Regions from separate parts of the Bradyrhizobium sp. SZCCHNR1002 genome, predicted to be linked through region 2. Evidence: riboswitches for the same ligand, from Rfam matches in the RefSeq annotation. Region 2 holds a riboswitch; the other holds the start of a gene.
The links. A riboswitch is a leader RNA that binds a small molecule or an ion and turns the genes downstream of it on or off. The one in region 2 is predicted to bind S-adenosylmethionine.

Region 1: it holds a riboswitch for S-adenosylmethionine, as region 2 does, so the genes downstream of both, QX108_RS29100 (homoserine O-acetyltransferase) here and QX108_RS23055 (O-succinylhomoserine sulfhydrylase) in region 2, are expected to answer to the same signal.

What each region holds. Positions count from the first base shown of each region.
Region 1 is NZ_JAUHIS010000007.1:356,878-372,663, forward strand. It holds gene ftsE (cell division ATP-binding protein FtsE) at 1-419, shown strand, start outside; gene QX108_RS29060 (cell division protein FtsX) at 412-1,380, shown strand; gene QX108_RS29065 (YdcF family protein) at 1,636-2,349, shown strand; gene QX108_RS29070 (lysophospholipid acyltransferase family protein) at 2,362-3,129, shown strand; gene QX108_RS29075 (gamma-glutamylcyclotransferase) at 3,136-3,726, opposite strand; gene QX108_RS29080 (DUF2125 domain-containing protein) at 3,835-5,019, shown strand; gene QX108_RS29085 (prephenate/arogenate dehydrogenase family protein) at 5,022-5,957, opposite strand; gene hisC (histidinol-phosphate transaminase) at 5,954-7,051, opposite strand; gene QX108_RS29095 (chorismate mutase) at 7,094-7,927, opposite strand; SAM riboswitch at 8,127-8,206, shown strand; gene QX108_RS29100 (homoserine O-acetyltransferase) at 8,298-9,512, shown strand; gene metW (methionine biosynthesis protein MetW) at 9,516-10,178, shown strand; partial or broken gene QX108_RS29110 (GIY-YIG nuclease family protein) at 10,462-10,752, shown strand; gene QX108_RS29115 (secondary thiamine-phosphate synthase enzyme YjbQ) at 11,475-11,894, shown strand; gene QX108_RS29120 (alpha/beta fold hydrolase) at 12,122-12,982, opposite strand; gene QX108_RS29125 (LysR family transcriptional regulator) at 13,106-14,011, shown strand; gene QX108_RS29130 (alpha/beta hydrolase) at 14,089-14,952, opposite strand; gene QX108_RS29135 (TIGR02594 family protein) at 15,209-15,786, shown strand, end outside.
Region 2 is NZ_JAUHIS010000005.1:75,894-91,679, reverse strand. It holds gene QX108_RS23105 (SMP-30/gluconolactonase/LRE family protein) at 1-774, shown strand, start outside; gene QX108_RS23100 (hypothetical protein) at 752-1,057, opposite strand; gene QX108_RS23095 (SDR family oxidoreductase) at 1,088-1,843, opposite strand; tRNA gene QX108_RS23090 (tRNA-Gly) at 2,035-2,108, opposite strand; gene QX108_RS23085 (methylated-DNA--[protein]-cysteine S-methyltransferase) at 2,367-2,939, shown strand; gene QX108_RS23080 (AraC family transcriptional regulator) at 3,008-3,847, shown strand; gene QX108_RS23075 (VOC family protein) at 3,900-4,259, shown strand; gene QX108_RS23070 (SRPBCC family protein) at 4,270-4,671, shown strand; gene QX108_RS23065 (MATE family efflux transporter) at 4,676-6,145, opposite strand; gene QX108_RS23060 (2'-deoxycytidine 5'-triphosphate deaminase) at 6,270-7,376, opposite strand; SAM riboswitch at 7,489-7,568, shown strand; gene QX108_RS23055 (O-succinylhomoserine sulfhydrylase) at 7,645-8,883, shown strand; gene QX108_RS23050 (SGNH/GDSL hydrolase family protein) at 9,103-10,281, opposite strand; gene QX108_RS23045 (SGNH/GDSL hydrolase family protein) at 10,296-11,054, opposite strand; gene QX108_RS23040 (OpgC domain-containing protein) at 11,054-12,406, opposite strand; gene apaG (Co2+/Mg2+ efflux protein ApaG) at 12,734-13,129, shown strand; gene QX108_RS23030 (hypothetical protein) at 14,032-14,412, opposite strand; gene QX108_RS23025 (hypothetical protein) at 14,548-14,925, opposite strand; gene QX108_RS23020 (Hsp33 family molecular chaperone) at 15,222-15,786, opposite strand, start outside.

The DNA.
Region 1 (15,786 bases), on a different contig from region 2:
TCGGCATCGTGCTGCAGGACTTTCGCCTGCTCGACCACATGACGACCTATGAGAACGTGGCGCTGCCGTTTCGCGTCATGGGGCGGGATGAATCGAGCTACCGCAAGGAGGTCATCGACCTCCTGAAATGGGTCGGCTTGGGCGAGCGCATGGATGCGCTGCCGCCGATCCTGTCGGGCGGTGAGAAGCAGCGCGCCGCGATCGCGCGCGCCGTGATCTCGCGTCCGCAGCTCCTGCTCGCCGACGAGCCGACCGGCAACGTCGATCCGACGCTCGGGCGCCGGCTGCTGCGGCTGTTCATCGAGCTGAACCGCTCGGGCACGGCGGTGATCATCGCAACCCATGACATCACGCTGATGGACCAGTACGAGGCCCGCCGGCTGGTGCTGCACCAGGGACGATTGCACATCTATGAGTAGCGTGGACGATCGCGGCCTCTTGGTCGATCTCGGCGAGGACCGCCCGCAACTGCCGGCGCAGGCGCGCATCGTGTCGCCGATCGTGCCACGGGCCTCGATTGCAGGCCGCGCGCTGGTCGCCGTGGTGGCGATCATGACCTTCCTGGCGTCGATCACCACCGGCGCCGTGCTGCTGGTCAGCGAGTCCGCGGCCGAGTGGCAGTCGGAGGTCGCCAGCGAGATCACGGTCCAGGTGCGTCCCAAGACCGGCCGCGATATCGAGCGTGACATTGCTCTCGTGACGGAGGCGATGCGGGGGCAATCCGGCATCGTCGAGGTCCGGCCCTTCACCAAGGAGGAATCGAGCAAGCTGCTGGAGCCGTGGCTCGGCAGCGGCCTGTCGTTCGAGGAGCTGCCGGTGCCGCGCGTGATCATCGCGCGGGTGCAGCCCGGAACCAGCTTCGATCTCAACGCGTTGCGCAATCGCGTGACCCAGGTGGCGCCGAGCGCCAGCGTCGACGATCATCGTGCCTGGATCGAGCGCATGCGCTCGATGACCGGCGCGACCTTGTTCGCGGGCTTCGGCATTCTCGTGCTGGTGATCGTGGCCACCATCATCTCGGTGTCGTTCGCGACCCGCGGTGCCATGGCCGCGAACCGGCCGATCGTCGAGGTCCTGCATTTCGTCGGCGCCGGCGACCGCTACATTGCCAATCATTTCCTGCGCCACTTTCTCCAGCTCGGGCTGGAGGGCGGCGTGATCGGCGGCGGGCTGGCAATGCTCGGCTTCGGGTTCTCGGAGTCGATCGCCAGCTGGTTCTCCGGGACGCCGGTCGGCGATCAGTTCGCGGCGCTGCTCGGCACCTTCTCGCTCCGGCCGCTTGGTTATGTGGCGATTGCGTTACAGGCCGTGGTCATCGCCGCGGTGACCGGCTGGGCCGCCCGCCGGACCCTGTTCGCGACCCTGGCGAGCATCGACTGATGGCAGCTTCTGTCGCAAGCCGCCTCAGTGTGGATTTCACTCGGCCCGAAAACCGCCTAGAATCGTCCGCGCCGGGATGAGGCAAGATGGGGTGAGCTGGGTCACGAACACGGTTGAGGGCGCGCGACAGGATCGGCGGCGAGCGAACGTGATCGGGATGCCGGCGAAACCCGCCTGCGCTCCCGGACTTGAACGACGGGATTGCGCGACGGCATGGCGCCGCGCGCGGGCAGGCAAGGAATCGCCAAGCGCAGCATGGGGTCTGAGACCGACGATAGCAGCCGCAAGCTGCCGCTCCTCGTGGTGGTGGGCCGGACGTTCGCGGGCGTCGTGGCCATGCTCGCGGTCGGCTTCTTCGTCGCGGCCGTCGGCTTCATCGGTTTTCTGTCGCAGCTGCGCGGCGCCGAGATCAAGCCCGAGCGCAAGGCCGACGGCATCGTGGTCCTGACGGGAGGCTCCTCGCGGGTGTCGGATGCGGTCGAGCTGCTGGCCGGCGGCTATGGCCGCAGACTGCTGATTTCCGGGGTCCACCCCACCAACGAGGCCAGCGATATCACCCGCTCGCTGCCGGAGGCGCGATCGTTCATCAATTGCTGCGTCGATCTGGATTATTCCGCCATCAACACCCGCAGCAACGCGGCCCAGACGCGGCGCTGGGCGGCCGAACGGGGGTTCAAGTCGCTGGTCGTCGTGACGTCGAACTATCACATGCCGCGGGCCATCGTGGAGCTGTCGCATGCGATGCCGAGCATGGATCTCATTCCCTATGCCGTCGTCGGCGAGAAATGGCGGGATGAGCCGTGGTGGACCAGCGGACCGACCCTTCGCCTGCTGCTGTCCGAATATGTCAAATACGTTGCCGCCGAGGCCCGGCTGCGGCTCGCCGACCTCGGCATCGATCTGGTGCCCGAGAGCGAGCTGCCGACCGGCTCGGTGTCGCGCCGGCCGGCGACGGCGCAAGCCAATTGAACTGGGTTTCTGATGGTCTCGATCTTCCTGCGCTCGCTCCTGTTCAACATCCTGTTCTACCCGAACTTCGTGTTCTGGCTGCTGGTCGCGCTGCCGACCCTGGCGATGTCGCGAAAGGCGCTGCTGCGCGTCGCGAACTGGTGGGCGCAGAGCAACATTCTGTTGATGCGCGCCATCTGCAACATCCGCGTCGAATATCGCGGCGCCGAGAAGATCCCCAAGGGACCGCTGATCGTCGCCGCCAAGCACCAGTCGATGTGGGAGACGATCTCGCTGCTGCATTTCTTCGACCAGCCGTTCTTCGTGCTCAAGCGCGAGCTGCTGCGCATCCCGCTGTTCGGGCAGTACCTGGTCAAGGCGAACATGGTCGCGATCGACCGCAGCTCGGGCGCGCGCGCCTTGAAGCAGGTGATGCGGAGGGCGGCCGAGGAGGTGAAGCACGGTCGCCAGTTCCTGATCTTTCCGGAGGGAACGCGGCGCTCGCCCGGCGCGCCGCCGGACTACAAGGCCGGCGTCGGCGCGATCTATGTCGATTGCGGCGTGCCCTGTCTGCCGGTCGCGCTCAATTCGGGTCTGTTCTGGCCGCGCCGCACGTTCCTGCGCTATCCCGGGACCCTGGTGGTGGAGTTTCTCGATCCCCTGCCGCCGGGCCTGTCGCGGCATGAATTCATGGTTCGCGTCGAGAGCGTCATCGAGGATGCAACCAACCGTCTCGTGGCGGCCGGGCAGGCGGAGCAGGCCCAGCTGTTCGGCCGCGTGCCGGCAGAGGCGAAAGCCTGAAGCTCGCTATGCCTGATGTCCTGAGGCCGGGTGAAGCGAGTGACCGTCGTCGTGCAGCATCATCGCGAGCCGATGCAGCTGCGTGTCGCGAAATCCCTGCGCCTCGATCGCCTTCACCGTCGCGAGCACGTAGTCGCGGTTGGCGCCGGACTGGCCGTGACCCTGCCGCACATGGCGCAGCTGCTCCTGCGGCGACAGCCGGCCGGCATATTGCACATGGCCGCGATCGACCACATACACCAGCGCGCTCACCCGCTCGCGCGCGTCGTTCTCCAGCCACACCGATCGGGTCACCTCGCGATACACCGAGGTCACCTGCTCGCGCGCGCGCAGATACGCAATCGTCTCGTCGCGCTTGTTTTCGGCCACACGAAACGCAATGCCGCGACACGCGCCGCCGCGATCGAGACCGAGCACGAGGCCCGGCTTCTCCGGTGTTCCGCGATGGACGAAGGAATAGACGCACAGCGCGCGATGCTCGCCGATCAGGCGTGCGGGCACCTGCTCGACAAAGTCGAAGCCGGGGCGCCACATCAGCGAGCCATAGCCGAACACCCAGAGATCGCCGTGGGGAAGGTCGCGTGGGGAGAGGGTCATTGCGGACATGGCAGCGGAAGCCTAAGTGTGATGCTCGCGAATTGTTAACTTATGTACACAATCCGTGATCGCGGAATCGCCAAAATTGCTGCCCAAAGGGTGTCCTGCATGTCTCGTTTGCCACAAGCGCGCCGCAGGCGCCCGCTCTGGGGGCTGTTCCTTGCCCCCGCCCTGCTCCTGATCGCCGGCGTGGCGTGGAGCGCCTTCTGGTTCTTCGCCGCTTCGCAGGTCGATGTCCAGGCCGACGCTTGGCGCGCGCGCGAGGCGAAGTCGGGCCGCGTCTATGATTGCGCGAAGCGGTCCGTCGCCGGTTTCCCGTTCCGGCTCGAGGTCCGCTGCGCCGACCCGAGCGTCGCCTTGTTCTCGCAGGCGGCCGGCACGCCGCTGATGAATGCCAAGCTCGACGAGATTCTGGTCGTCGCCCAGGTGTGGGACCCGCAGCGGATCATTGCGGAGTTCAAGGGACCGGCAACCATCGCTGATGGGCGCGGGCCGGCGTCCTATGCCGTCAATTGGAGCGTGGGGCAGGCCAGCGTTCGTGGCCTCCCCGGGCCGCCGCAGCGGGCCGATCTCGTGTTCGAGCAACCGACCGTCGACCGCATTGAGGGGGCCGCCGCCGTGCCCGCCGCGCGGGCCGATCACGCCGAATTGCACGGCCGGCTCGCCGAGGGCACGCCGTCCGACCACCCGGTGCTGGAGACGTCGCTGCAGATCGCGGGCGGCAGCATCCAGGGTGCCCATCCGCTGCTCGCCGAGCCGTTCAATGCCGATATCCAGGGCCGGGTCACGGGGCTGAAGGATTTCCGCCCCAAACCCTGGCCGGAGCGGTTTCGCGAGATCCAGGCGGCCGGCGGTCATGTCGAGATCGTCCAGGCGCGCATCCAGCAGGGCGAACTGCTCGCCGTGGCCGCAGGCACGCTGACCCTTACCGCCAACGGCAATATCGACGGCGAGGTGCAGATGACGGTGGCTGGAATTGAAAAGGTCATCCCGGCGCTCGGCCTCGACAAGATGCTCGAGAACGGCGTGCCGCAGGCGACGCTGGATCGCGTCGCGCCCGGCGTGAAGTCGCAGGACGTCAGCAATCTGATCGGGGCGCTCGACCGCGCCATTCCCGGCCTCGGCAAGGTGGTCAAGCAGAACGCCAATGTCGGTGTCGCCGCCGGGATCAATGCGCTCGGCAAGGAGGCCACGCTGGAGGGCCGCAAGGCGCGGACCTTCCCGTTGCGCTTCTCCGACGGGGCGGTGGTGCTCGGTCCGTTCAAGGTCGCCCGCGTCCCTCCGCTGTTCTGATCTCAGGGCTTCTTGAGCTGCGGCAGCGGCCGGCCGAAATCCGGCGCCGCCGAATCCTGGCCGATGTCGACGATGCCGCGGCGGATCGCGCGGGTGCGGGTGAAGTGATCGAACAGCGCCTCGCCGTCGCCTCGCCGGATCGCCCGCGTCAGCTTCGACAGGTCCTCGGTGAAGGTGCCGAGCATGTCGAGCACGGCGTCCTTGTTGCTCAGGAAGATGTCGCGCCACATCGTCGGATCTGACGCGGCGATGCGGGTGAAATCGCGGAAGCCGCCGGCGGAGAACTTGATCACCTCGGACTCCGTCACCTGCGCCAGCTCATCCGCTGTGCCGACGATGGTGTAGGCGATCAGATGCGGCAGATGGCTGGTGATCGCGAGCACGCGGTCGTGATGATCCGGCGTCATGATCTCGACCTTGGCGCCGAGTGCAGCCCAGAACGCGCGAAGACGATCGATCGCGCCGGCATCGACGCCGTCCGGCGGCGTCAGGATGCACCAGCGGTTGATGAACAGCTCGGCAAAGCCGGAGTCGGGGCCCGAATTCTCGGTGCCCGCCACCGGATGCGCCGGCACGAAGTGCACATTCGCTGGCAGATGCGGGGCCATGTCGCGGACGATGGCGCCCTTCACCGAGCCGACGTCGGAAACGACGGCGCCGGGCTTCAGATGCGGCGCGATCTCTGCCGCGACCGGGCCGCAGGCGCCGACGGGAATGCAGAGGATGACGAGATCGGCGTCCTTCACGGCGTCCGCATTGCTAGCGACGACGCGGTCGACGAGTCCGAGCTCGGCGACGCGGGCGCGGGTCTTCTCCGAACGCGCCGTGGTGATGATCTCGCCCGCCACGCCCTGCAGCCTGGCCGCACGTGCGATCGAGCCGCCGATCAGGCCGAAGCCGATCAGCGCGACGCGTTCGAACCGTCCGGCGACGCTCACCTCGCCCCCATGAAATCGCTGAGAGCCTCGATCACGAGACGGTTGGCTTCCTCGGTGCCGATCGTCATGCGCAGCGCGTTCGGCAGCTTGTAGTTGGCGAGCGCGCGCAGCACGAGGCCGCGGCGGGTCAGGAACTCGTCCGCCTCCACCGCGGTCTTGCCGTTCTCGGCCGGGAAGTGGATCAGGATGAAGTTGGTGACGCTCGGCGTCACCTTGAGCCCGAGCTTGCCGATCTCCTCGGTGAGCAGGTTGCGCCACGTTTCCGTGTGCGTCTTCGACATCTGCTGATGCGCGGTGTCCTCGATCGCCGCGACGGCTGCGAGCATCGCCGGCGAGGAGACGTTGAAGGGCCCGCGAATACGGTTGATGGCGTCGACGATGTGCGCCGGGCCGAACATCCAGCCGACGCGAAGCGCGGCGAGGCCGTGGATCTTGGAAAAGGTGTGCGTGACCACGGTGTTCTCGGTCGTCGCGACCAGCTCGATGCCGAACTCATAGTCGTTGCGCGAGACGTAGTCGGCATAGGCGGCGTCGAGCACCAGCACGACGTGCGAGGGCAGGCCGGCACGCAGCCGCTTGACCTCGTCGAACGGGATATAGGTGCCGGTCGGGTTGTTGGGGTTGGCGAGCCACACCAGCTTGGTGCGCGGCGTCACCGCGGCGAGGATCGCGTCGACGTCGGTGCGATACTCCTTTTCGGCGGCGACCACGCTCTTGGCGCCGCAGGCCATGGTCGCGATCGGATAGACCAGAAAGCCGTGCGTGGTCGAGATCGCCTCGTCGCCCTGGCCCAGGAAGGTGTGGGCCAGCAGGTTGAGGATCTCGTCGGAGCCGGCGCCGCAGACGATGCGGTCGGGGTCGAGGCCGTAGGTGCGACCGATGGCCTCGCGCAGCACCCGCGAGGTGCCTTCAGGATAATCCTCGAGATGGCCGGCCGCGCTCTTGAAGGCCTCGATCGCCTTGGGCGACGGACCGAATGGGGTCTCGTTGGCCGACAGCTTGAAGACCTTGCGGCCGGGCTCCGGCTTCGGGCTCTTGCCGGGCGTGTAGGGCGCAATATCGAGGATGCCGGGGTTCGGCACGGGACGGGACATCGTCAACTCCGGAGAATGTCTTGGGAGGGGCGCAAGGCGGCCTCAGCTGGGAACCGTATAGCGTTTCGCGTGGCCGCCGACGAGGGCTGCGGAGCGTACCGAGGCGCCTGCCGCGATCAGGGCTGCCTTGATTTTTTCGAGGTTCGCGGGCGCCTCGATCGACACCAGCAGCGCAGCGCCGTCGAAAGCGGTATCGGGCACCGCGATGACGTCGGCGAGCGGCGACAGCGCCCGCGACACCTGGGCGTTCCAGCCGGACACGCGGATGCTCCAGGTCTCGACCTCCAGCACCAGCGCATCGTCGGCGACACGCGACACTGCGAACACCGGCAGCGCCGCTGGATGGTCGGCGCGCTCGATGAACGGCAGCCGCGCAATGATCTTCGGTGCGCCCACGGGCTCCAGCGTGATCCACCACGGCGTATGGCCCGAGGTCGTCGAGACCAGCGCCAGATCGCCCTTCGAGCGCGCCACCGCCTCGACCGCGGCCTGGGCGCTGAAATGCGCGACATAAGGCACCACGAAGCCGAAATGGAACCGGGCTGAATCGCGCATTGCGGATTCGCCGACCGACACGTCGGCATGCACCGAGAACGGCGCCTGCACATAGGTGAAGGTCGAGACGATCACGCGCCAGATGCCCTCGACCGTGTCGAGCGGCAGGATGCCGCGATGCCGCTGCACCAGCCGGCGCATCATGTCGGCCTCGCGCGCCGGGCGGAACGCCGAGCCGACCTCCTGGGTCTTCTTGACCTTGATCAGCCGGTCGATGATGTCGGCCCGGTTCATCAGCAGGTGATGCACCTGCTCGTCGATCGCGTCGATCTCCTTGCGCAGGTCGGCGAGCGAGGGCGGGGCGGGCGGCGGGTTCGACATGGTCCGTGTCACTCTTCGCGAGGCCACGGGGAAACGCGCGGCCACAGGGAACGGATGCCGTTCTCTCCGATGCGGTGGGCGCGCGCAACAGCAAGTTTACCTTGTGCTGCCTAGGCTTGCCCCGACTGCAGCGGTGGGGCGCCCGAGCGGCGGTCAACCCCAGCTTGCCTTGACGAGGAGCGCCCGCGGGACTAGTTTCTGCTCGTTCCGTGGTCATTTGAGCCGGCCGGCTTGCAGCCACGTTAAAAAACTCGCTAAACAGGCCGGGGACGTTATCGATCCCGGCCGAACCCCAGTTCAGGCCGGGTTTTTCATGGCCTGATATGTCACGTGGTTCGGGAGCTCCGGCGGAATGGCCGGGGTGAGAGACATGACAGGCCTGACGCCGAAATCCACCTCCGCATTGCGCAGGGTTGCGCCGGAAGAGCGTTCGCACGAGGTCGACCATCCGAGCTCGCTGGTCGCGCAGTTCGGCGCCGACAAGCCGCTCAAGCTGGATTGCGGCGTCGACCTCGCGCCGTTCCAGATCGCCTACCAGACCTATGGCGAGCTCAACGCCGACAGATCGAACGCGGTGCTGATCTGCCACGCGCTGACCGGCGACCAGCATGTCGCCAACCGCCATCCGGTCACCGGCAAGCCCGGCTGGTGGGAGACCTTGGTCGGTCCGGGGCGGCCGCTCGATCCGGCGCGCTACTTCATCATCTGCTCCAACGTGATCGGCGGCTGCATGGGTTCGACCGGGCCGGCCTCGTTGAACCCGGCGACGGGCAAGGTGTGGGGCCTCGACTTCCCGATCATCACCATCCCCGACATGGTGCGGGCGCAGGCGATGCTGATCGATCATCTCGGCATCGACACCCTGTTCGCCGTGGTCGGCGGCTCGATGGGCGGCATGCAGGCGCTGCAATGGACGGTGGCCTATCCACACCGCGTGTTCGCGAATCTCGCGATCGCCTGCGCGACACGGCACTCGGCGCAGAACATCGCCTTCCATGAGCTCGGCCGCCAGGCCGTGATGGCCGATCCGGACTGGGATCACGGCCGCTATGCCGACAAGGCCACGCATCCGCATCGCGGCCTCGCGGTGGCGCGGATGGCCGCGCACATCACCTATCTGTCGGACGCCGCCCTGCATCGCAAGTTCGGCCGCCGCATGCAGGACCGCGAGCTGCCGACCTTTTCGTTCGACGCCGATTTCCAGGTCGAGAGCTATCTGCGCTACCAGGGCTCGTCCTTTGTCGAGCGCTTCGATGCCAACTCCTATCTCTATCTGACGCGCGCGATGGATTATTTCGACATCGCCGCGGATCATGACGGCGTGCTGGCTGCGGCGTTCCGCGGCATCCAGACCCGCTTCTGCGTGGTCTCGTTCACCAGCGACTGGCTGTTTCCGACCTCGGAATCGCGGGCGCTGGTGCATGCGCTCAACGCGTCCAGCGCGCGGGTGTCGTTCGCCGAGATCGAGACCGACCGGGGGCACGACGCGTTCCTGCTGGATGTGCCCGAGTTCTTCGAGATCGCCAGCGCGTTTCTCGATTCCGCGGGCAAGGCACGTGGCCTCAACGCCGCGAAGGGGAGCTGAGCCATGAGCCTGCAGGGTGTGCTGCCGCTGAACGGCTTTTCTGGTGGCGAGGTGCTGGCCTATCGGCCCGATCATCTGCTCGTGGCCGGCATGGTCGAGCGCGGCTCCAAGGTGCTCGACATCGGCTGCGGCGACGGCGACCTGCTGCAGCTCCTCGAGAGCCGGGGCATCGACGGCCGCGGCATCGAGCTGTCGCGCGAGGGCGTCAACCATTGCGTCGCCAAGGGGCTCGCGGTGGTGCAGGGCGACGCCGATACGGACCTCGTCGATTATCCGGACGACGCGTTCGACTACGTGATCCTGTCGCAGACCTTGCAGGCGACGCGGCAGCCCAAGGTCGTGCTGGAGAATCTGCTGCGCATCGGCCGCCGCGCCATCGTCACCTTCCCGAATTTCGGCTTCTGGCGGCTGCGCCTGCAACTGCTCGTCGGCGGCCACATGCCGCGCACGGACAATCTGCCCTTCACCTGGTACGACACGCCCAACATCCATTTCTGCACCATCAAGGACTTCGTGCAGCTCTGCGACGAGATCGGCGTCAAGATGGAGCGCGCGGTGGCGCTGGATAGTTACGGCCGTCCGCTGCGCGTCGCGATGCCCTGGTGGTTCTGGAACATGTTCGGCGAGCAGGGGGTGTTTTTGTTGAGCCGGGCGGAGAGGCGGTAGGGCTCGGACACTGCAGTCCCGGGCGCGCTGTCGGCGTTTGGCGCTCGCTCTCTCCACCGTCATGGCCGGGCTTGTCCCGGCCATCCACGTCGTCCGGCATGCTGAGAACCACGTGGATGCCCGGGACAAGCCCGGGCATGACGAGTAACCCAATAGCGATCCAGCATGGAGCGAGCGATGGTCATCGTCTCTCTCCGTCGTCATGGCCGGGACGGAGCCCGGGCATGACGAGCAAATCAGTTGGCATGTTGCTCGTGGCAATGTCTCGTCGTAGTATCTCGCAATGGCGGGTGGCTACGTGTATTTCATGACCAATCGTCCAAATGGCACGCTCGACGTCGGTGTGACCAGCGATCTTGTGCAACGCGTCTATCAGCATTGATGCGGCCTCTTTGATGGCTTTACCAAGCGATATGGCTTGAAGCGTCTCGTCTACTTCGAGGTCTTCGACGATATCCAGAGCGCGATCCAGCGCGAGCACAACATCAAGCATTGGTCGCGAGCGTGGAAAGTTGGGCTGATCGTTGCAAGCAACCCCGACTGGGACGATCTCTACGACACGATTGTAATGTAGATCGCGGATGCGGAGCGACGTGGATGGCCGGGACAAGCCCGGCCATGACGAGCTTGGAGTTGGCGGATTTCACTTTTCAAAGAGCGGTCAATGTGAGACGTGAGACGCCGATCCCGCAGCGCATCCGCGCCCGGGCTCTGCGTCAGTCATCGCCTCCGATAACGCAGAGGCGCAGGGAAGGCCGGATGCTGGCCGCACCCATGGCCCGCCTGCGAGAAAAAATGCAGGCGGCAGGTACCACAGGTACGAGCCGGAACACCCGGCCTTCCCTGCGCGATGGTTGTACGGCTGCTTCGCGTTCTCCCTGGTGCGCCGGGCTTTCTGGCCACCATCGTCGGCGACATTCATCGCCAACTTGATCCTAGCGTCGGAGGATCAGGACCGCGCGACTTGACCGTGCGCATCGAGATTGTTCGTCCGCGCGAGCGAACTCACGCGCAACCCGACACGCCCACCGCATCCCGCCTCAGCGTTCGTGACGACCGCGATACGCCCCTTGCTGTGAGGCGGGACGGCCGGAAATCTGCGCTTGATTTGCCCGACGGTGCAAGTGCGGACCATGCGACAAACTAACACGACGGGCAGTTTGTGCATGGCGCGCCTGCGGGAATTGCCCGTCGTGCATCGGCAGCAGGATCGAGGTCGTCGAGCGCTCGACGCTGCCGCCGCAAGTTTGGTAGAATTGGAGGGCAAATACGCCAACGCTGATGAGGTGCCCCGCCATGAAATCCTTCCGCAAGGAGCTGTGGTTCGACATCCCCGGCCGGCGCGCCTTCATCAACATCACGGGTGAGGTCGAAGCGGCGCTCAGGGAGAGCGGCGTGCGCGAAGGACTCGTCCTGGTCAACGCCATGCACATCACCGCATCGGTGTTCATCAATGACGATGAGAGCGGGCTGCATCACGACTACGAGCAGTGGCTGGAGAAGCTGGCGCCGCACGAGCCGGTCTCGGGCTATCGCCACAACCGCACCGGCGAGGACAATGCCGACGCCCACATGAAGCGGCAGATCATGGGCCGCGAGGTCGTGGTGGCGATCACGCAGGGCAAGCTCGACTTCGGCCCGTGGGAGCAGATCTTCTACGGCGAATTCGACGGCGGCCGCCGCAAGCGGGCGCTGATCAAGATCATCGGAGAGTAGGTGATGTCATGAGCCCCGGTCGTCATTGCGAGGAGCGAAGCGACGAAGCAATCCAGGGGTTACGCGTAAAGTCCTTCAGTGTGGCCCCTGGATCGCTTTGCTGGCGCTCGCGATGACGGAGGAAGGTGGTGACAGCCTCCGCTGTCATGCCGACGCGGGCGAGCGTCCAGCTTGAGATGGCGCGTATCGTCTGCGGACATGATGGATGACGTCGACGCCGGCGCCGCCTATCCGGCGAAAACGGCCTTGATCTCCGCGGCGACCTTCGGCGCGTTTTCGTCGAGCACGAAGTGGCCGGAGTCGAGCCAGACCAGCTTCACGTCGGAGAGGTCGTTGAGATAGGCGCGGGCACCGGGCGGGATGAAGAACGGGTCGTGCTGGCCCCAGATGATCAGCGTCTTCGGATTGTGGACGCGGAACGCGGCCTGCCACTGCGGATACAGCGCGACGTTGGTCTTGTAGTTCTCCAGCAGATCGAGCTGATAGTCCTGAGTGCCCGGACGGTCGAGCAGGGCCTGGTCGAAGATCCAGTTGTCGGGATTGACGGCCTCGGGATCCTTGGCGCCGACCAGCCACTGGAATTTGGTGCCGTCGAGGCTGAGCAGCTCACGCGCGGGCGCCTCGGTCTCAGGCGTGCGCTTCTCCCACAGCGGCAGCAGCACCTTCTTCGGCGCCTCGCCGACGCCCTCCATATAAGCGTTGGTGTTTTGCAGGATGAAGCCCTTCACGCGCTCGGGTCGTTGCGTGAACAGGCGGAAGCCGACCGGCCCGCCATAGTCCTGCATGTAGAGGATGTAGGAGTCGAGGCCGAGCACGTCGACGAGGCCTTCGACATGGGCGGCGAGATTGTCGAATGTATAGGCGAACTCGCTTCGATCAGGCGCGGCGGAATGGCCGAAGCCGATGTAGTCGGGTGCGACGAGGTGGAAGCGGTCGGCCAGCGCCGGGATCAGGTCACGAAACATCTGGCTGCTGGTCGGCAGGCCGTGCAGCAGCAGGATGGTCGGGGCGGTGGGATCGCCGGCCTCGCGGTAGAACACCTTGCGGCCGTGAACGGTCGCGGTGCGGTAGCGGGTCTTGGTGGTCATGAGGGTCTCCTGGTCAGACGGCGGGGGCGTTTGCCGCCGTTGCAGCGAGTTGTATGCCTTCCAAGAATCGGCGGAAGTCGATACGATCAGGAGGGTGCCTCCCGAAAATTGAAAGGGCCCTGCTTGGATCGCCTGGATGCGATGTCCGTGCTTCTCGCTGCGGCTGATGCCGGCAGCCTGTCGAAGGCCAGCCGGGCGCTCGGGCTGCCGCTGGCGACCGTCAGTCGCAAGGTCGCCGAGCTCGAGGCGCATCTGAAGGCCTCGCTCTTGATCCGCTCGGCCAAGGGGCTGGAGCTGACGCCGGCGGGGCGATCCTATGTCGCGGCAGCGCGCGTGATCCTGGAGCAGGTCGCCGAAGCCGAGCGCGCCGCGAGCGGTGAATATTCCGAGCCCAAGGGCGATCTGGTCGTGACGGCGCCGATCATGTTCGGCCGGCTGCATGCGCTGCCTGTCGTGACGCGCTTCCTCGCGGCCTATCCGGATGTTGCAGTCGATCTCGTCATGACCGACCGTGTCGCGCATTTCCTCGACGACCAGGTGGACGTCGCCCTGCGCATCGGGCAGCTGCCGAATTCCAGCCTGATCGCCACCCGACTCGGCAGCGTGCGCCACGTGGTCTGCGCCGGCCCCGATTATCTCGCCGCCAATGGACGCCCAATGACGCCGGACGATCTGGCGCAGCACAGCGTGATCTCGTTCCAGAGCGTGTCCGTGCCCGGTGCCTGGCCGTTCTTGGTCGATGGATCTGAAGTCACCGCGCACTTCCGCGCGCACCTCGGGGTGAACACGATCGATGCGGCGATCGAAGCGGGGCTGTCGGGAGCCGGCCTGGTGCGGGCGTTGTCCTATCAGGTCGTCGAGCACATTCGCGGCGGCCGGCTGGAGCTCGTGCTCGAACGTTTCGAGCCCGCGCCGCGGCCAGTGCATCTCGTCTATGACGGCCAGACCCGGCTGCCGCTGAAGCTGCGCGCCTTCGTCGATTTCACAGTGCCGCTGCTGCGGCAGCGGCTGGTCGAGGCGGCGATCTGAGGCGAGGGCGCGCCAGGACGACAGCGGAGGACTGCGAGGCGCCGGTGGATCGGTCGAAGGGGGAGACGTCCTTTGGCTCATCCCGCCATCGACCGGGGATCACGCGGCCCCCATCGTCCGGCCTCCACCAGCGCGATGAACCGCTCCACTGCCTCGTTGAACAGCGCCGGCTCCTCCAGGTTCAGCACATGGCCGGACTTCGGGAAGAACGTCAGCCCTGATGCCGGCAGATGCCGCTTGAGGAAGAGGCTGGGTTCGATGCAGGCGTCGTCCTCGTCGCCGCAGATGATCAGGGCCGGGGTGGGCACGCGGCGGATCGCGTCGGCCATGGTGTAGATCGACGGCCTCGCGCCTTGAAAGCCGCGCATGGTGTTGGCCGAGCCCTTGGCGTCGTGGCGGGCCAGCGCGGCGTAGAAGTCGGCGTGGCCGCGCGGGTCCTTGACCAGGAAGGGGATGCGGCCGGGGGCTTCGCGCGTCACCTTGGCGGTCTCGGCTGAGCCGAGCGTCTCGAACTGCTCGGCGGTGGCGCGGCACTGGGCGCGGAAGGCTTCGAGCTGCGCGACGTCCGAGCCGGAGCCGACCCCGGCCAGCACCATGGAGCGGATGCGATCAGGCGCGTTCAGCGCCACCTGCAGCGACGAGTAGGAGCCCATCGACAGGCCGACGAAATGCGCGCTGTCGATGCCGAGGTGATCGAGCACGGCCAACGCGTCGGTGGTGAAGTGCACGTAGCTGTAGAGGTCGGGCGATGGCGGCACGTCCGAGGGCGTATAGCCGCGGGCCGAGTAGGCGATGCAGCGATGGCGGCGTGCGAGGTAGCGCAGCTGCGGCTCCCAATTGGTGTGGTCGGCCGCGAACTCGTGCAGGAAGAGCAGCGGCGTGCCCGTGCCGGCCTCTTCAAAATAGAGGCGAACGCCGTCTTTCGCCGTCGCATGGGGCATTCTCAGCTCCTCCCGTGTCGCGTGCCGGAGCATGACTGATCGCGCGAGGCGCGACAATCGGTGGTCCCGTCGCCTGATTTTGGCCGCAGAATAAGCCCGGAATCACCCTCTCGTCGCCGGTTTTTCGCCGCCAATCGTCATGGTTTCGTCACACGGCGACTTTTTACGGACCCCGCTGGCGGCTTGCAGAGGGGCCGCGCTGAGGACCAGGGGGTGCCAAGTCAGGGTACTGGGGGAAGTAACAGAAGGATTGAGTATGGTTGTGTCTACCCTTCGCCGGTCGCTTCATATCGTTGCGCTGACCATGTGCTCGGCAGTGATTGCCGCCACCGCAACACCGGCTTCGGCCCGTCCGCATCACGGCTCCGGGCATCATGCCCACCGCAGCCACGGCGGCCATCACTACGCTCGGCATCATCATCACCGTCGCTCCGCCGCCCGGCTGTCGCGCTGGGAGCGCGGCGTGGCGCGGATGCAGGTCACCGGCGTCGCCGACGCGCAGGCCAGCCTCATGATGCCTGGCTCGGCGTCCGACGGCATGGCGTCGTCAGGAGGCTTCGGCGGCAGCACGGTCGTCTCTGCGGCGCGCAGCTTCATCGGCGGCGGCAATCCCACTGGCCGGCGCAGCCTGTGGTGCGCGCGCTTCATGAACATGGTGCTGGAGCGCACCGGCCATCGCGGCACCGGCTCCGACATGGCGCGCTCCTTCGCGAGCTATGGCCAGCGCGTCTCCGGCCCGCAGGTCGGCGCCATCGCGGTCATGAGCCGCCGCGGCGGCGGTCACGTCGGCGTGGTCTCGGGCGTCGATGCCCAGGGCAATCCGATCGTCATCTC
Region 2 (15,786 bases):
TGGTCTGACATCCCCAACGACCGCCTGATGCGATTCGACGAGACCGACGGCTCGGTCTCGGTATTCGAGACGCCTTGCGGCTATCACAATGGCCATACGCGCGACGCGCTCGGCCGCGTCATCGCCTGCGAGCATGGCGGCCGACGCATTTCGCGACTGGAGCACGACGGCACATGGGTCGGCTTGGTCGATCGTTTCGAGGGCAAGCGCTTCAACTCGCCGAACGACGCCGTGGTGAAGTCGGACGGCACGATCTGGTTCTCCGACCCGACCTACGGCATCGACAGCGCCTATGAGGGCCACGCGGCGCCGAGCGAGATCGGCGCGAGCCACGTCTATCGCTTCGATCCGGCCACCGGCGCAGTCGCAGCGGTCGTCACCGACATGGTGAAGCCGAACGGCCTTGCGTTCTCTGCCGACGAGCGCCTGCTCTACGTCGCCGACACCGGCGCGACCCACGTGCCGGATTGGCCCGCGGTCATCCGCGTCTACGCGGTCGCCGCGAGCGGAAGGACCGTCGGCGAAGGCCGTGTGTTCGCCACCTCGCCCGCCGGCTTGTTTGACGGCTTCCGCATCGACCGCAGCGGAAACATCTGGACCTCGACCGGCGATGCCATTGCCATCTACGCGCCCGATGGCACCTTGATCGGGCGCATCCCGGTGCCCGAGATCGTCTCCAACGTCACCTTCGGCGGGCCGAAGCGCAACCGGCTCTACATCACCGCGCAAACCTCACTCTACGCGATCTTCGTCAACGCCCATGGAATCGACTGAGACCACACGACCGCTCCGGCGCGCCGACCATGCACGTCAACTGACCGGTCGCAGCCTTGGGCGTGCCGACCGAAAGCGGACGATCAATCGAGCCCAGCACGACGGCGGCGGCAGCATCTGCCGCCGACATCGCGCCGAGCGCAACGAGCGACGCGACCTTGGCCGCATCGAGATCGAACGCGACAAGGCCTGTTGCGGCCTGAGCGGGCCGGGCACCAATCGCGCCGGCCATCGCGTCAGTGCCGATCGACGCGACGACACGACTCGCGTCGACACGCGGCAAGCGCTGCGCTGGATGGCGCGACGGCCGGCCTCAGAGCGAGGCGGTGATGCCGCCATCGACATAGAGCACGTGGCCATTGACGAAGGACGATGCCGGCGAGGCCAGGAAGATGCAGGCGCCGACGAGTTCCTCGACCTTGCCCCAGCGCCCCGCTGGCGTGCGCTTCTCGAGCCAGGCCGAGAAGGCCGGATCAGCAACCAGTGCAGCGTTGAGCGGCGTATCGAAATAGCCGGGCGCGATGGCGTTGACCTGCAGGCCGTGCTTGGCCCAGTCCGTCGCCATTCCCTTCGTGAGGTTTCCGACCGCGCCCTTGGTCGCCGTGTACGGTGCGATCGACGGACGCGCGAGCGACGTCTGCACCGAGGCGATGTTGATGATTTTGCCGCCGTGCCGTCCGATCATGTGGCGCGCACAGGCTTGGCCGACGTTGAACACCGAGGCGATGTTGGTCTGCAGCAGGCGCTGGAACGCCTCCTCGGGGAAATCCTCCAGCGGCGCCCGATGCTGCATGCCGGCATTGTTGACGAGAATGTCGATCGGGCCGACCTCGGCTTCGAAGCGATCGACCGCCGCACGCACGGCGGCGTGATCGGTCACGTCGAAAGCGAGAATGCGCGCGCTTGGAATGTCGCGAGCAGCAGCGGCGAGCTTGGCCTCGTCGCGGCCGTTGAGCACGATTTCGGCGCCGGCTTGAGCAAGACCCCGCGCAAGCGCAAGACCAATGCCTTGCGAAGATCCGGTCACGAGAGCGCGACGCCCCGCCAGATCGAACAAGTCGACCGCCACTCCGCTTTCTCCGCCTGCTACGTTGAACCCGCCGGGCAAGACTATGTTATCGATAACAAATGCTGTCAACGCCACGGCTTCTGGCTTCGTCCCGCAACGCGACGAGGGTCGTCGCGTTGCTCGCAAGCGCACGCACCCATCTCGTCGAGATGGCGATCTCTTGTGATCGTTAGGGGTGATCGCTATGAGGCTGGAGCGGGCGAAGGGAATCGAACCCTCGTATGCAGCTTGGGAAGCTGCCGTTCTACCATTGAACTACGCCCGCATGGGTCAATGCTTAACCGAGCCGCAGCGTTTCGCCAAGCGGCTTGTCACTCTGCGGATCGTCGCGGAGCCTGCCGTCGGACCCGTCTCGCGTGCTGCACCGCATGGCGCCGCGCAGATCGAGACGGCGCTTGACAACCATGACCCAAATCAGGGCAAACCCGCCCCGGTCGTGCCGCGCTGTTAACAAACTGTTAACAAAATTGATGCGGTCGACCGCGGCAGTGCTATGGTTGTGGTGTGGGGTTGGGGTGGCGTCATGGGGCGTGGGTATACGATCTTTGATACGGCCCTCGGCCGTTGCGGCATCACGTGGAGCGATGCCGGGATCACCGGTGTGCAGCTGCCGGAAGCACGGGAAATCGAGACCCGGCGGCGGTTGTTCCGCCAGTTTCCGGAAGCACGGGAGCAGCGCCCGTGTTCGAACACTGAACTCGCCATTGAGGGCATTTCCGCCATGCTGCGCGGCCGGGATGTCGACTTCTCGGACGTAGCGCTCGATCTCAGCGGCGTACTGCCGTTCAACCAGCGCGTCTACGAACGCATCCGCGCCATTCCGCGCGGCGAGACGCGCAGCGCTGACGAGCTCGCAATCGAGCTTCACGTCGCCGGAGCGCTGAACTCGATTGCGCAGGCCCTGACGAAGAATGCGTTCGTCCTGATCGTGCCGTGCCACCGCGTGCGCGACCTCGGCAGCAGCCACGACAAGCCGTCACCCAACAGCGGGGTCATCTCCAAGCGGCGGCTGCTGTCGCTCGAAGGCGCACGGCCGCTTGCAGGCCTGACCTTGTTCGACGCTCTGCTCACCGTCGACCGGGCCCGCGCCTCATGAGCGTCAAGTCCTCGAAATTTCTCACACCCAACCCTCGTCTTTCACGCGCGATGCCCTAGATTGCCAGGATGACCGCGACCATCCTGTTCGAAAGTCGAGACGTCACCGTATCTGAATTCCGCTGTGCGGCGGCTCCGGGTGAGCGTTCCTACGCCGAGCAATATACCGGCTACTCGCTGTCCTACGTGCGCAAGGGCAGCTTCGGCTGCCATCACCGCGGCCGCTTCTTCGAGCTGGTCACCGGCTCACTGCTGGTCGGACATCCCGGCGACGAGTACATGTGCACGCATGACCACGTCTGCGGCGACGAGTGCCTGTCGTTCTTTTTCGATGAAGCCATCATTGACGAGATCGGCGGCGACAAGCGGACCTGGCAGACCGGCGCCACGCCGCCGCTCCCGGAGCTGATGGTGCTCGGCGAGCTCGCCTTGGCCGGGGCCGACCGCGAGCGCACGCATGGACTTGACGAGATCGGTCATCTCATCGCCGGCCGCTTCGTAGCCACCGTCACCGGACGAGAGGAGCGGCCGCCACAACCGAGCCTGCGGGATCGCCGGCGCGCGGTCGAGAGCGCGTTGTGGATCGACGAGAATTCGGAGCGCGACATCGACCTGGCGGATGCGGCCCGTGAGGCCGGTGTCAGCCCGTTCCACTTCTTGCGACTGTTTGCGGCGACGATCGGCGTGACACCGCATCAATATCTGATCCGGGCACGTTTGCGGCGCGCCGCCCGGCGCCTCAGCGAGGAGGACGCGCCGGTTACGGACATCGCCTATGATACGGGTTTCGCGGACCTGTCGAACTTCACCCGCACCTTCACGCGCGCCGCCGGCGTGTCGCCATCGAAATTCCGCAAGGCTTCGCGCGGCGAGCGCAAGATTCTCCAAGAGCGGATCGGCCGCCACTGATGAGATGATCTCAGCGCGTGCAACAGCTGCATGCCCAGCATGGAGATCATCGATGTACGATCATATCGGCCTCAAGGTTGGCAATCTCGACGCCAGCATCCGCTTCTATACTGCCGCACTGGCGCCGCTCGGACACATCCTCTGTTCGAAGGACGAAGTCTCCGCAGGGATCGGCCCCAAGGGCGAGCCGATGCTCTGGCTCTATCTCGACAAGGCCGCGGCCAACGCTGCAGCACATGTCGCGTTTCGCGCTTCCGATCACGCTGCCGTTGCCAGATTCCACAGCGAGGGACTGAAAGCCGGCGGCCGCGACAACGGCGGTGCCGGGCCGCGCACGGACTATAGTCCGACCTACTACGCCGCATTCCTGATCGATCCCGACGGCAACAACATCGAAGCCGTGTGCCCTTGAGGTGATCGTCATGGCATCGATTCAAAAGGAGATCCCGATCGCAGCCCCGGCGGCTGCCGTGTGGGACGCCGTACGCGATTTCGGCGCCGTTCATATCCGGCTGGCCCCCGGTTTCGTGACCGATACCCGACTCGACGGCGACGTCCGCATCGTCAGCTTCGCCAATGGGAGCGTGGTGCGCGAGCAATTGGTCGACTGCAACGATGAGCGCCGGCGCCTGGTCTATGCCATCAAGAATCAGCGCATCACCCAGCACAGCGCGTCGTTTCAGATCTTCCCGGAAGGCGAGGAACGCTGCCGAATGATCTGGACGACGGACGTGCTGCCGCACGAGATCGCGCCCTATATCGAGCAGCAGATGGAGCTCGGCGCGCGTGCGATGCAGGACACCTTGGGCAGGCAGCGCGTGTAGCAGCTCAGCCGAGGCGCGGCGGCGGCTGAGAGCCAGAGTTGCGGGCGGGCGCCAACGCGGCCGGGCGCAGCTCGATCGTGGCAGGCTTCGAACCCCAGCGGGTGAGCATGACGCTGGCGAGAGTCAGGCCGCCGAGGAGGACCATGGATGCCGCTGCCAGCAGGAAAAACTCGCCCTCGGTGGCGGCATGCTGCAGCAGATAGCTGCCGCCGGCGGCGATGAAGACGAGCCGCGCTGTCTGTGCCAGCACCGGCCCGATCACGCGCGCCGCGCCTTGCGAGGAGAAATACATCGAGATCGCCAAGCCGATGAAGGCATACATCGGCGCCGCGATTTGAAGATAATGCCGGCCGGCGCTGCGCGCGCTCTCATCCTGAGTGAAGATGTCGACCCAAACCTGCGGGGAGATCGCGATGCCGGTCGACAACACACCCATGGTGGTGAAGGAGACGAGACCCGCGGTCCAGGCAACGCGGCGGGCGCGCGCGATCTGCTCAGCACCGATTGCCATGCCCACCATCGGCACCGAGGCCATGCCGATCGAGAACCCGACGGTCGTCATCATGAATTCGAGGCGAGCGCCGATTCCGTAGCCGGCGAGCACGGCCGTGCCGAAGCCCGCGAGCATATGGGTGAAGATCGCGATCGACAGCACCGACTGCAGCGGCGAGAAGCAGGCGATCGCACCGACCTTGAGAATGTCGGCGAACATCGCACGGCTGATCTTGAGACCACGGAGCTTCGGCCTGACGCGAGCTCGCCCCGAGAACAGATACCAGCTCATGACCGAGATGCTGACGCTGAAGGCGAGCAGCGCGCCCGCCGCGACGCCGCGCATGCCGAGGCCAAGACCCAGGCTCAGCGTGCCACCCAGAACGATCTGCAACAGCGCCGAGCTGAGGATCATGAACGACGGCAGCTTCATGTTGCCGGTGCCGCGCAGGATGCCGGCCATGGAGTTCATCAGCCACGGCAGCACGGCGCCGCCGAAAAATATCTGCAGGTATGCGACGGCGTGGCTCAGCACCGCGCCGCGGCCGCCGAGCAGCTCCAGCAGAGCGGGACCGAACACCAGCATGCCGATCATGAAGGCTGCGCCGAACAGCAGGGCGATCAGCAGCGCATGCGAGGCCAGCGTTGAAGCGCGCTCAGTATCGCCGGCGCCGAGTGCTCGCGCGATCGCGGAGGCCACGCCGCCGCCCATGGCGCCACCGGACATCGTCATGGTGAGGATTACCAGCGGAAACACCAGCGCCATGGCCGCGAGCGCCTCGATGCCGAGCCGGCCGATATAGGACGTCTCGGCGATGACGACGCAGGTGCCCGCCGTATTCGCGATGATGTTGGGCCATGCCAGCGACAGCAAGGTGCGCAGGATGGGGCCGTCGACCAGCGCATTCCGCATCGGCTTCACGGCGATCGGCAAGGAACGCCCTTCGTCGACCGGACTGTCGGCCAAGCCGATCTCGGACATTTCAGCTCCCCGCTCGGCCGCGCGCGTCGCAGCCCCATTGGCTTTCGTTGAAGCCTTCCTAGCACACTGCCGGGGTACGCCCTGTGCGGCGGGCGCATTGGGGGTGCGCGGCAGACGCAGCCGGCTAGAGCCGGAAATGCTTGGACAGCTTGAGGCCCTGGGCCTGGTAGTTGGAGCCGATGCGGCTGCCATACATCGCGTTCGGCCTGGCCAGCATCTTCTCATAGACGAGGCGGCCGACGATCTGGCCGTGCTCGAGGATGAACGGCACCTCGCGCGAGCGCACCTCGAGCACGGCGCGCGAGCCCTGCCCGCCGGCGCCGGCATAGCCGAAGCCGGGATCGAAGAAGCCGGCATAGTGGACGCGGAATTCGCCGACCAGCGGATCGAACGGCACCATCTCCGCGGCGTAGTCCGGCGGCACCTGCACGGCTTCCTTGGAGGCCAGGATGTAGAACTCGCCGGGATCGAGGATGAGGCTGCCGTCGGGACGCGCCTTGATCGGCTCCCAGAACTCCTCCACCGGATAGCCGGCCCGGCGGTCGACATCGACCACGCCCGTGTGGCGCTTGGCGCGATAGCCGACATAGCCGTTGGCGTTCGCCCCGGAGAGATCGACGGACAGCGCCACGCCGCCGGCGAGATCCGCATCGTCGCGATCGACCAGCCGCTCGGCTTCGTGCAGCGCGATCAGCTCATCCTCCGACAAAACCGCATCGCGATAGCGGAAGCGGACTTGCGACAGGCGGGAGCCTTCGCGCAACAAGACGGGAAAGGTCTTCGGGCTGATCTCGGCATAGAGCGGGCCATGATAGCCGGCGCCGATCATGTCGAAGCGGCGGGTGCCGTCGGCGATCACGCGCGTGAACACGTCGAGCCGGCCGGTGGAGCTCTTGGGATTGGCGGCAGCGACGATGTCCTTCGGCAGCGCCAGGCTCTCCAGCAGCGGCACGATGTAGACGCAGTTGGTCTCCAGCACTGCGCCGTCGGCGAGCGCGAACTCGTGGAGCTTCAGCTCGTCGATGCGTTCGGCGACGGTCGAGCCGGGGCCGGGCAGAAAGCTCGCGCGCACGCGGTAGGCAACGTCGCCGAGGCGGAGGTCGAGGCTCGCCGGCTGGATCTGACTCTCGACGAAGTCGTATTCGGGAATGATCAGGCCGGCCTCCGCCATCGCCACGATCATGCGGTCGGGCAGGATGCCATGGGCGTCGGCGGGAAGCGAGAACGGCAAGACCTGATCCTTTGCAGGCGCCGGAACGGCGGCTATGCGAGCCTATATAGGGTCTTTTGACCGGTTATCCGATGGCTGGCTTGACGGAAAGGCCGTGTGGGACTAAGAGCACGACTTATCCCGTGGTGATTTGAGCCGGCCGGCTTGCAGCCACGTTAAATAAGTCGCTAAACAGGCCGGGGACGATTGTGATCCCGGCCGTGAGGAGTTTTCCCAGGCCGGTTTTTTTGTGCCCATCGCCGACAGCGGTGGTCACGATGGAGGTCACATGTCCAATTCTCCTGCGTCCAATTCTCCTGCGTCGAAGTCCCCCGCGAAGGCCCCGGCGTCGTTCGCTCAGTATCGTCCCGAAACCCGGCTGGTGCATTCCGGCGGCCTGCGTTCCGAATTCGGCGAGACCGCCGAGGCGCTCTACCTCACCCAAGGTTTCGTCTACGCCACTGCCGAGGAGTGCGAGGCGCGCTTCAAGGGCGAGGACCCCGGTTTCATCTATTCGCGCTTCTCCAACCCGACCACGGCGATGTTCGAGCGCCGCATGATCGAACTCGAAGGCGCCGAAGCCTGCCGCTCGGCCGCGACCGGCATGGCCGCCGTGACCACCGCGATCCTCGCGCCCTTGCGGGCCGGCGACCACGTCGTCGCGGCCAAGGCGCTGTTCGGCTCCTGTCGCTACGTCGTCGAGGACCTGCTGCCGCGCTACGGCATCGAGTCCACCCTCGTCGACGGGCTCGATCTCGACCAGTGGCAGAAGGCGGTCAGGCCGAACACCAAGTCGTTCTTCCTGGAGAGCCCGACCAATCCGACGCTCGACGTGATGGACATCCCGGCGATCGCCGAGATCGCGCATGCGCATGGCGCGCGGCTGATCGTCGACAACGTGTTCGCGACGCCGATCTGGCAGAGCCCGCTGGCGCTGGGCGCCGATGTCGTCGTGTACTCCGCGACCAAGCACATCGACGGCCAGGGCCGCTGCCTCGGCGGCGTGATCCTGTCGTCGGAGGCGTTCATCGCCGAGCACATCCACAATTTCATGCGCCAGACCGGACCGTCGATCTCGCCGTTCAATGCCTGGGTGCTGCTGAAGGGTCTTGAGACGCTCGCGGTGCGTGTGCGCGCGCAGACCGACACGGCGGGCAAGGTGGCCGACTTCCTCGCCGCGCATCCGAAGATCTCGCGGCTGATCTATCCGGGCCGCGAGGACCATCCGCAGGCGGCGACCGTGCGCAAGCAGATGCGCGCCGGCTCGACCTTGGTCGGCTTCGAGGTCAAGGGCGGCAAGCCCGCGGCATTCCGCACGCTCAATGCGCTCAAGCTCGCACGGATCTCCAACAATCTCGGCGACTCCAAGACGCTGGTCACCCATCCCGCAACGACCACGCATCAGCGGCTGACGCCGGAGGCGCGCGCTGAGCTCGGGATCAGCGAGGGCTTCATCCGCTTTTCGGCTGGGCTCGAGCATGCGGATGATCTGATCGAGGATCTGGATGCGGCCCTGAAGGCCGCTTAGCGCCGTAGGGCAGTTGCATCTGACGATCGCAGCGATGCGCTCGTTCGTCTCACCATCGTCATGGCCGGGCTCGTCCCGGCCATCCACGTCGATCGGCACGCTGAGAACGACGTGGATGGCCGGGACGAGCCCGGGCATGACGGAGTAACTAACTGCGGGGATTTGTCGGTCGCGACAGCCCCGAGTTTTCATATGCGATAGCCCTGCCGCTCGCCCTCGTCACATCGGCCGATAGGTCAGCACTTCCGCCGGGGCGTTGACGCCGAGCTTCACCTGGCCGACGGAGCGGATGATGTCATCACCGAGCAGCTGGGCGAAGCAGGCATAGCCCCAGTCGCTCATGTGCAGGCCGTCCGAGATCACGAACTCGTTGATCGGGATCGCCTGTCGCTCGTGCCAGTCGCGCATCACCTCGAAGCGCGGGAAGATGCCGGCGTGATGCAGCTCGGCGATGCGGCCGAGCAGCTTGTTCATGCGGCTGGCATTCTCCGAACGCTCGTTGACCCTGGGCGAATATTGCAGATCGACCAGCACGACGTCGGACGCCGCCGCCTGGATCTTGGCGACACCGTCCTCGACCAGCCTGGCGGTCTCGGTCGGATCGAGGTCGCGCAGCACGGCGTTGGTCCCGACCTGCCAGATCACCAGATCCGGATGACGGTCGATCACCGACGTCTCCAGCCGCTTCATCATTTCCGGCGCATCCTCGCCGCCGACGCCGGCATTGATGACGCTGATGTCGGCCATCGGATATTGCCGGCGCAGCTGTGCGGCGAGCCGGTTGGGATAATTGTATTCGGGCGCGCTCGAGCCATAGCCCTGGGTCGACGACGAGCCGAACGCGACGATCACGACCGGCAGTCCCGACGCGAGCTTGTTGGCGACATGCGGCAGCGAGATGAAGTTCTTCTTCGCGACGCCTTTCGGCGGCAGGCACGGCACGCGGTTGAAGATGTCGGTGGCGGACTTCGCGACCTGCTTGACCTTGTCGATCGCCCGCTCGGTGATGCTGCGCGACTGAGGTGTCGCGGCCGCGACGGGCTGGACGGCCCCCAACGCCGCATTCGGAGGCGTCGCATTTGGAGCCGGCACGTTTGCCGCTGACGGCGCGGTCGGTGCTGCCTGTGATATCGCCGTCGGGGACTGACTGGCCGTGGTCGACGGATGCACGGCGGCGATCTGTCCGGTCCCCTGGCTGGCCGCCTGGGCGACCGTGATGTGGCCGATGGTCGGCCGGAGCTCCTTGATGGTCGACGCCTCTGCCTCGGGCGATGCTGCTGACGCGACGCTCTGTGCGTGCGCCAGATGCGGACCGATCGAGAGGGCAAGCACCACCGCAACAGCGGCGGACGGCATCTTCCATGTCCCAGATACGCGGCGACGACAATTGTAGGTCATGAACACGACGGATCCTAGTTCTGCTGCGCCGGCCCGATATGCGCTGCGTCGATGATGAACTTCGACAGCGCCCGGCCGAGACAGTCGTGAACCTGCTTGGCCAACTCGATCCCGTGCGTTGGATTGAACAGGTCGAAATCGCCCTGCTCGTTCCATTGCCGCATGATGGCGAAGCGGTCGAACAGCGGAATGTCGCGCTGCTGCGCCACGACACGCATGTTGTCGATGTAGGGCGGCACGGAGATCAGGGTCTCCGTCCGCGGGCTGTATTGCAGGTTCATCAAGATGACATCAGCCCCCGCGTTCTGCAGCGTCGCGACACCGTCATTGACCGCCTGACGAAACTCATCAGGATCGATGGACCGCATGGCGTCGACCGTGCCGGTTTGCCAGATGACTAAATTAGGCCTTTTTCCTTCCACCAGTTTAACAAGATTGCCAGCGGTTTCTTCGGCGGTCTTCTTCGGCTGCAGTTCGACGGCGAGGTTGACGGTGACCGCAGGGAGCTTGTCCTTCAGCGACGCCTGCAGCCGGGCGGGATAGGCATTGGCGTCGGAGGCGCTGAGGATCGCCGACGAGCGGCTTCCGACCACCAGAATGTTCAGCGTACGGCCGTTCTTGACGGCCTCTGCAACCTTCGGAAGCGGGCTCTCGGTGGTCAGCAGGTAGGCCGGCACCTCGCAGGTCTGCGGCGCATCTTCGGCGCGCGCCGCCGCCGCCAGCGAAACCGCCAGCGCTGCGATACCAAACCTTAACCACGAGACGGACTTCATCAGCCCCCTCCCGCCATGTCGGCGTTGCTGCGCGCACCCTTTCGCGCGGCACCCTTGTCGGCCTCACGCTTGTACCACGAAATCAGCGCTGCAACTCCCCACATGGCAAGGATGCCGCAGAGGCTGATCATGGCATGCATCATGGGGCCGCCGGACACTTCGGCAAGTACGAAGTGGCCTGCAAAGGCGAGAAATACGCCGAGACAGAAGATCTCCAGCGAGTGTTGCCCACAAACAATCAGCGGGCGCAGCCAGCGCGACTTCAGCAGCGGCCAATCCTTGCGCAGATAGTGCACCGTGAGTGCTGCAAGTGCGAGGAAATGAGCGAAACGCAACACGTCCAGGTCTGTCTTGTCGATCGGATACATCCATTGCTCGATTCGGCGCGGCATCAGGTGGCCGAGCTGCGGGATGTACCAGGTCAGCGTGACGCAGAACGCCGCGACCAGATAGGCGACGCAGAGGCCGAGCGTGATCGGTGAGTTGAGGATGCCCGACATGCGCCTGGCGCCGCCAAGCGCGCACCAGGCGCCGAATACGAACAGCAGCTGCCAGGCGAACGGATTGAAGGCCCAGAATCCGTTCGGATAGGCCGACAAATAGAGGTCGAACTCCCAGGTGACCGCGTAGAGAACGACCGACAGCGCGAGCGTCAGGTCGGGACGCCAGCGCATCAGCCACAGGATCAACGGCAGAAACAGCATCAGCACGATGTAGAGCGGCAGCACGTCCATGTTGACCGGGCGGAAGCGCAGGATCAGCGCCTGGACGATGGTCACGTCCGGCTGCTTCAGGAAATCCATGATCCCCATCTCTTCGGTGTAGAGCGGGTTCTCGAAGCTGGTCGCCACGTAGGAGATCTCGGCGAGGAAGATCGTGAACAGGAAGACGTGCGCGACGTAGATCTGCCAGACGCGGCGCAGGATGCGCGCGGTGGCCACGACGAAGCCGGCGTCCTGCATCGCCCGCCCGTAGACGAACGCGGCGGTGTAGCCGGAGATGAAGATGAAGATTTCGGTGGCGTCGGAGAAGCCGTAGTTGCGGATCGTGAACCAGGTCAGAATGTTCGGCGGCAGATGGTCGATGAAGATCAGCCACAGGGCCAGCCCGCGGAACAGATCGAGCCGCAACTCGCGCTCGCCGACCGCCGGGAAGGTGATCGCAGGCGCGGCCGTGGTGGCGGATGCAGCAGGCGCGGTGGGCGCGGCCGTGACGGCCGGCGTCGCGGCGATGGCCGATGCGGGCGCGACGTCCGGCGCAGGCGTGGTCGCGCCGGTCTCCGCAGCCGGCGCTGGCGCGGCTGTGGCTGCGGGGACGGATGGTCCGGCAAGGCGATCGGCAATCGACGTCATCAGTCACCACGTCAAGGCTGCCAGCCCGACAGGCCCGGCAGGAGAAATGTAGGGCTGCGCAGTTTTTGCGCAAGCGATGAAGGACTTATCAGCTGGGCCGTGCCCAGTTTTTCGACTTTGGCGGACGGCCGAGAACGACCGCGTGACGCATGACCGATCGAAAGCTGCCGAGGATGCTGCCAGCCGCAACCGCAAGCCGTCACACGGCGACCAGGGCGCGCAAGCGGATGGCAGAGTCCGCGATTCTGGTGCCATAATCCGGAACTGTGTTGAAAGCACGATGGCGTTACGATTGGTTCCGGGACAAGTTTCCGCTACAATACATCCATGTACCGCGCCGTGACTCGCCACATCGAAGTGACCGTCGAACCGAACTTCCTGCCGGAGAAGTCGTCGGTCGCCGATGGCCGTTGGTTCTGGTCGTATACGGTAGTGATCACCAATACCGGCGAGGAGACCGTGCAGCTGCGCAGCCGGCACTGGATCATCACAGACGGCGTCGGCCGGCAGCAGGAGGTCCGCGGCGAGGGCGTGGTCGGCGAGCAGCCGGTGCTCGCGCCCGGCGAGCGCTTCGAATACACCTCCGGCGTGCCGCTCACCACCGCCTCCGGCTTCATGTCCGGCTCCTATCAGATGGAAAGCGCCGGCGGCGAGCACTTCGACATCGCGGTGCCCGCGTTCTCGCTGGACAGCCCCGACGGTGGCAAGCGGGTGTTGAACTAGGTCGAGACCCGCCCCCGCTCGACCCACCCAGCCTCCGACGCCCTGCACGGTTCCCGGTTTCACGCTCGTCTCAGCTCGCACGCAGCCGACGACTCCACTGCTGTCGTCCCGGGCAAGCGTCCGGCAACGCGTAGCGTTGGCGGACGCGCAGACCCGGGATCCATAACCACAGGATTCAGTTTGTCGACGGCTGGAGCGGCGTTCTCGTCTCACCACTTAGCCCTGTGGTTCTGGGTCCCGGCGCGAGGCCGGGACGACACCGTTGATGTCGAGCCAGGCTGCCTTACCCTTGGCAGGGCGCGTGAGCTGAGAGTCCACGATCACGCCAAACATCATCGTTCTCGCCACGCCTTCGCGCCCGAGCTGTGTCCATTCGTCCGCCCTCTCGATCAGAGGGCGCAGGGAAGGCCGGGCCTCGGCTGAGGCCCGTGGCCCGCCTGCGGAAAAACATGCAGGCGGCAGGTACCACAGGTTCAGCCGGAACGACCCGGCCCTCCCTGCGCGACGGTTTTAGCGGCTGCTTCGCGTTCTCCCTGGTGCGCCGGGCTTTCTGGCCACCATCCCCATGCGAAGCTGGGCTTCAGCATGAGTTGACATCAGCGTCGGGATGTCAGGACCGCGCGACTTGACCGTGCGTGCATCGCCGTTCGTCCGCGCAGACTGATCCACGCTGCGTCGACACACGCCCATCGCATCCCACTGCCAACGTCTCGTGACGGTCGCGACACGTCCCTCATGCGGCAGCAGGGACGCGCGGAAATGTGCCAGTGATTTGCCCGACGACACAAGTTGTTTGTGGATGCGACAGAGTAGCGCGACGGGCAACTGGATTACGCACCAGCGCAGGATCAGCCTCTGAAGATAACGAACTCACAAAGTTCGCCTGTCGCAGCGGATACGCTTCACATGACCCGGATCGGCGCAGTGACGCGGACGGCGCGGCCGGCCGGCCAGAATGCTTCGATCACCACCATGTCCATCCCGGTATAGCCGCGCTGGGAGACATAGATGGCCTGAACACCGGGAACGCGGCGCCGATTGCAGGCGCTCCGAACGTTGCCTTCGGGAAAAGTCGGAAAGAATCCAGCGCGACGTATTGTGACCTTGCCGTGCTCAGGCTCCTGGATGACCCGCAGCACGACCTCGCCGGCGGCGGTGCAATCCGGATTGGTCGCGCCCGCCTGATAGAGGATCACCGGCCTCCCCGACAGGACGAACTTCGTGGCGGCCTGCGCCGCCCCCATCGAAATGAGAAGACCGACCACGACCAACAGCACACGCATGCAACGCCCCCATCGACTTTCGAGCGGAACTTAGCCGCGGAGGTTGCGGTCGTCGAGGGCGTTCACACGTCGCGCCATCGAATTCGACAGACGAACGATCCGCGCGATGTCGCGCCTCCTCGGGCAGCCGATCGGTCAGACCACGCGAATGGCAACAGTGGCGCGCTGGGCACGGCCATTGGGGAAGAACACCTCGATGACGACGAGATCGTCACCGACATAGCCGCGCTGCGAGACATAGGTCACCAGGACGCCGGGCACGCGGCGTGCGTTGCACGTGCTGCGCAGATTGCCGGCCGCGTAGTTCGGAAACACGCGCGTCCTGCTGACCGAGACCCTGCCGTGCTCCGGGCCTTGCACGACCCGCACCTCGACATTGCCGAGCGCGCTGCAATCGGGATTGACCGATGTCGCATTGAACAGGATCAACGGCTTGCCCGACGGGATGACCCGCTCCGCGCGCGCCGCCACGACCGACAGCAGAAGCGAGACAACAACAAACAGCGCACGCATAGGAGTGCCCCCAGCACCTGAAGCCTGCGGGGACCTTAACTGCAGGGATTGTAGACGTCGAGATGCGCCAGCAGGAATGCGGGGCAGTGTTGCGGGCTTGCGATTTCCGGCCCCTGCGTGATGATCCATGCGCGCGCCCACGCTGGGACTCACACTGCCGTCATCGCGAGGAGCGAAGCGATGACGTGATCCAGGGCCGTGGAAACGACTCTGGATCGCTTCGCTGCGCTCGCGATGACGAGCGGAGATAGTTCGCCCGCCACTCTGCTCAGACTTGCAGAGCAAAGCTCAAGTGCTCAATTCTCCGTCACGCCCGCTTCGTGCGGCGTGAACTCATAGACCGAGGAGCAGAACTCGCAGGTGACGACGACCTTGTCGTCCTTGACCATGTCGGCGCGGTCCTGGGGCGAGAAGCTCTTCAGCATGTTGGCGACCGCATCGCGCGAGCAGGAGCAGCGCGCCTGCAGCGGCACGAGATCGAAGACGCGGACGCCGCGCTCGTGGAACAGACGATACAGCAGCCGTTCGCCCGACAGCGAGGGATCGATCAGCTCGACGTCCTCGACGGTCGCGACCAGCGACTGGCCCTCGACCCAGGCCTCGTCTTCTTCGACCGCATGCAGCTCGGTGCCCTCGGGCGCGTCGCCGGGATGCAGATCGGCCTGGCGCAGACGCTCCGGCGCCTGCGGCAGGAATTGCGTCAGCAGGCCGCCGGCGCGCCAGCGGTGCTTGCCGCCGCTCCACTCCTCGCCGACGGCGAGACGCACGCGGGTCGGGATCTGCTCGGAGCGCAGGAAGTATTCGTGCGCGGCCTCCTCCAGGCTGCCGCCGGTGAGCGCAACCAGGCCCTGGTAGCGGCTC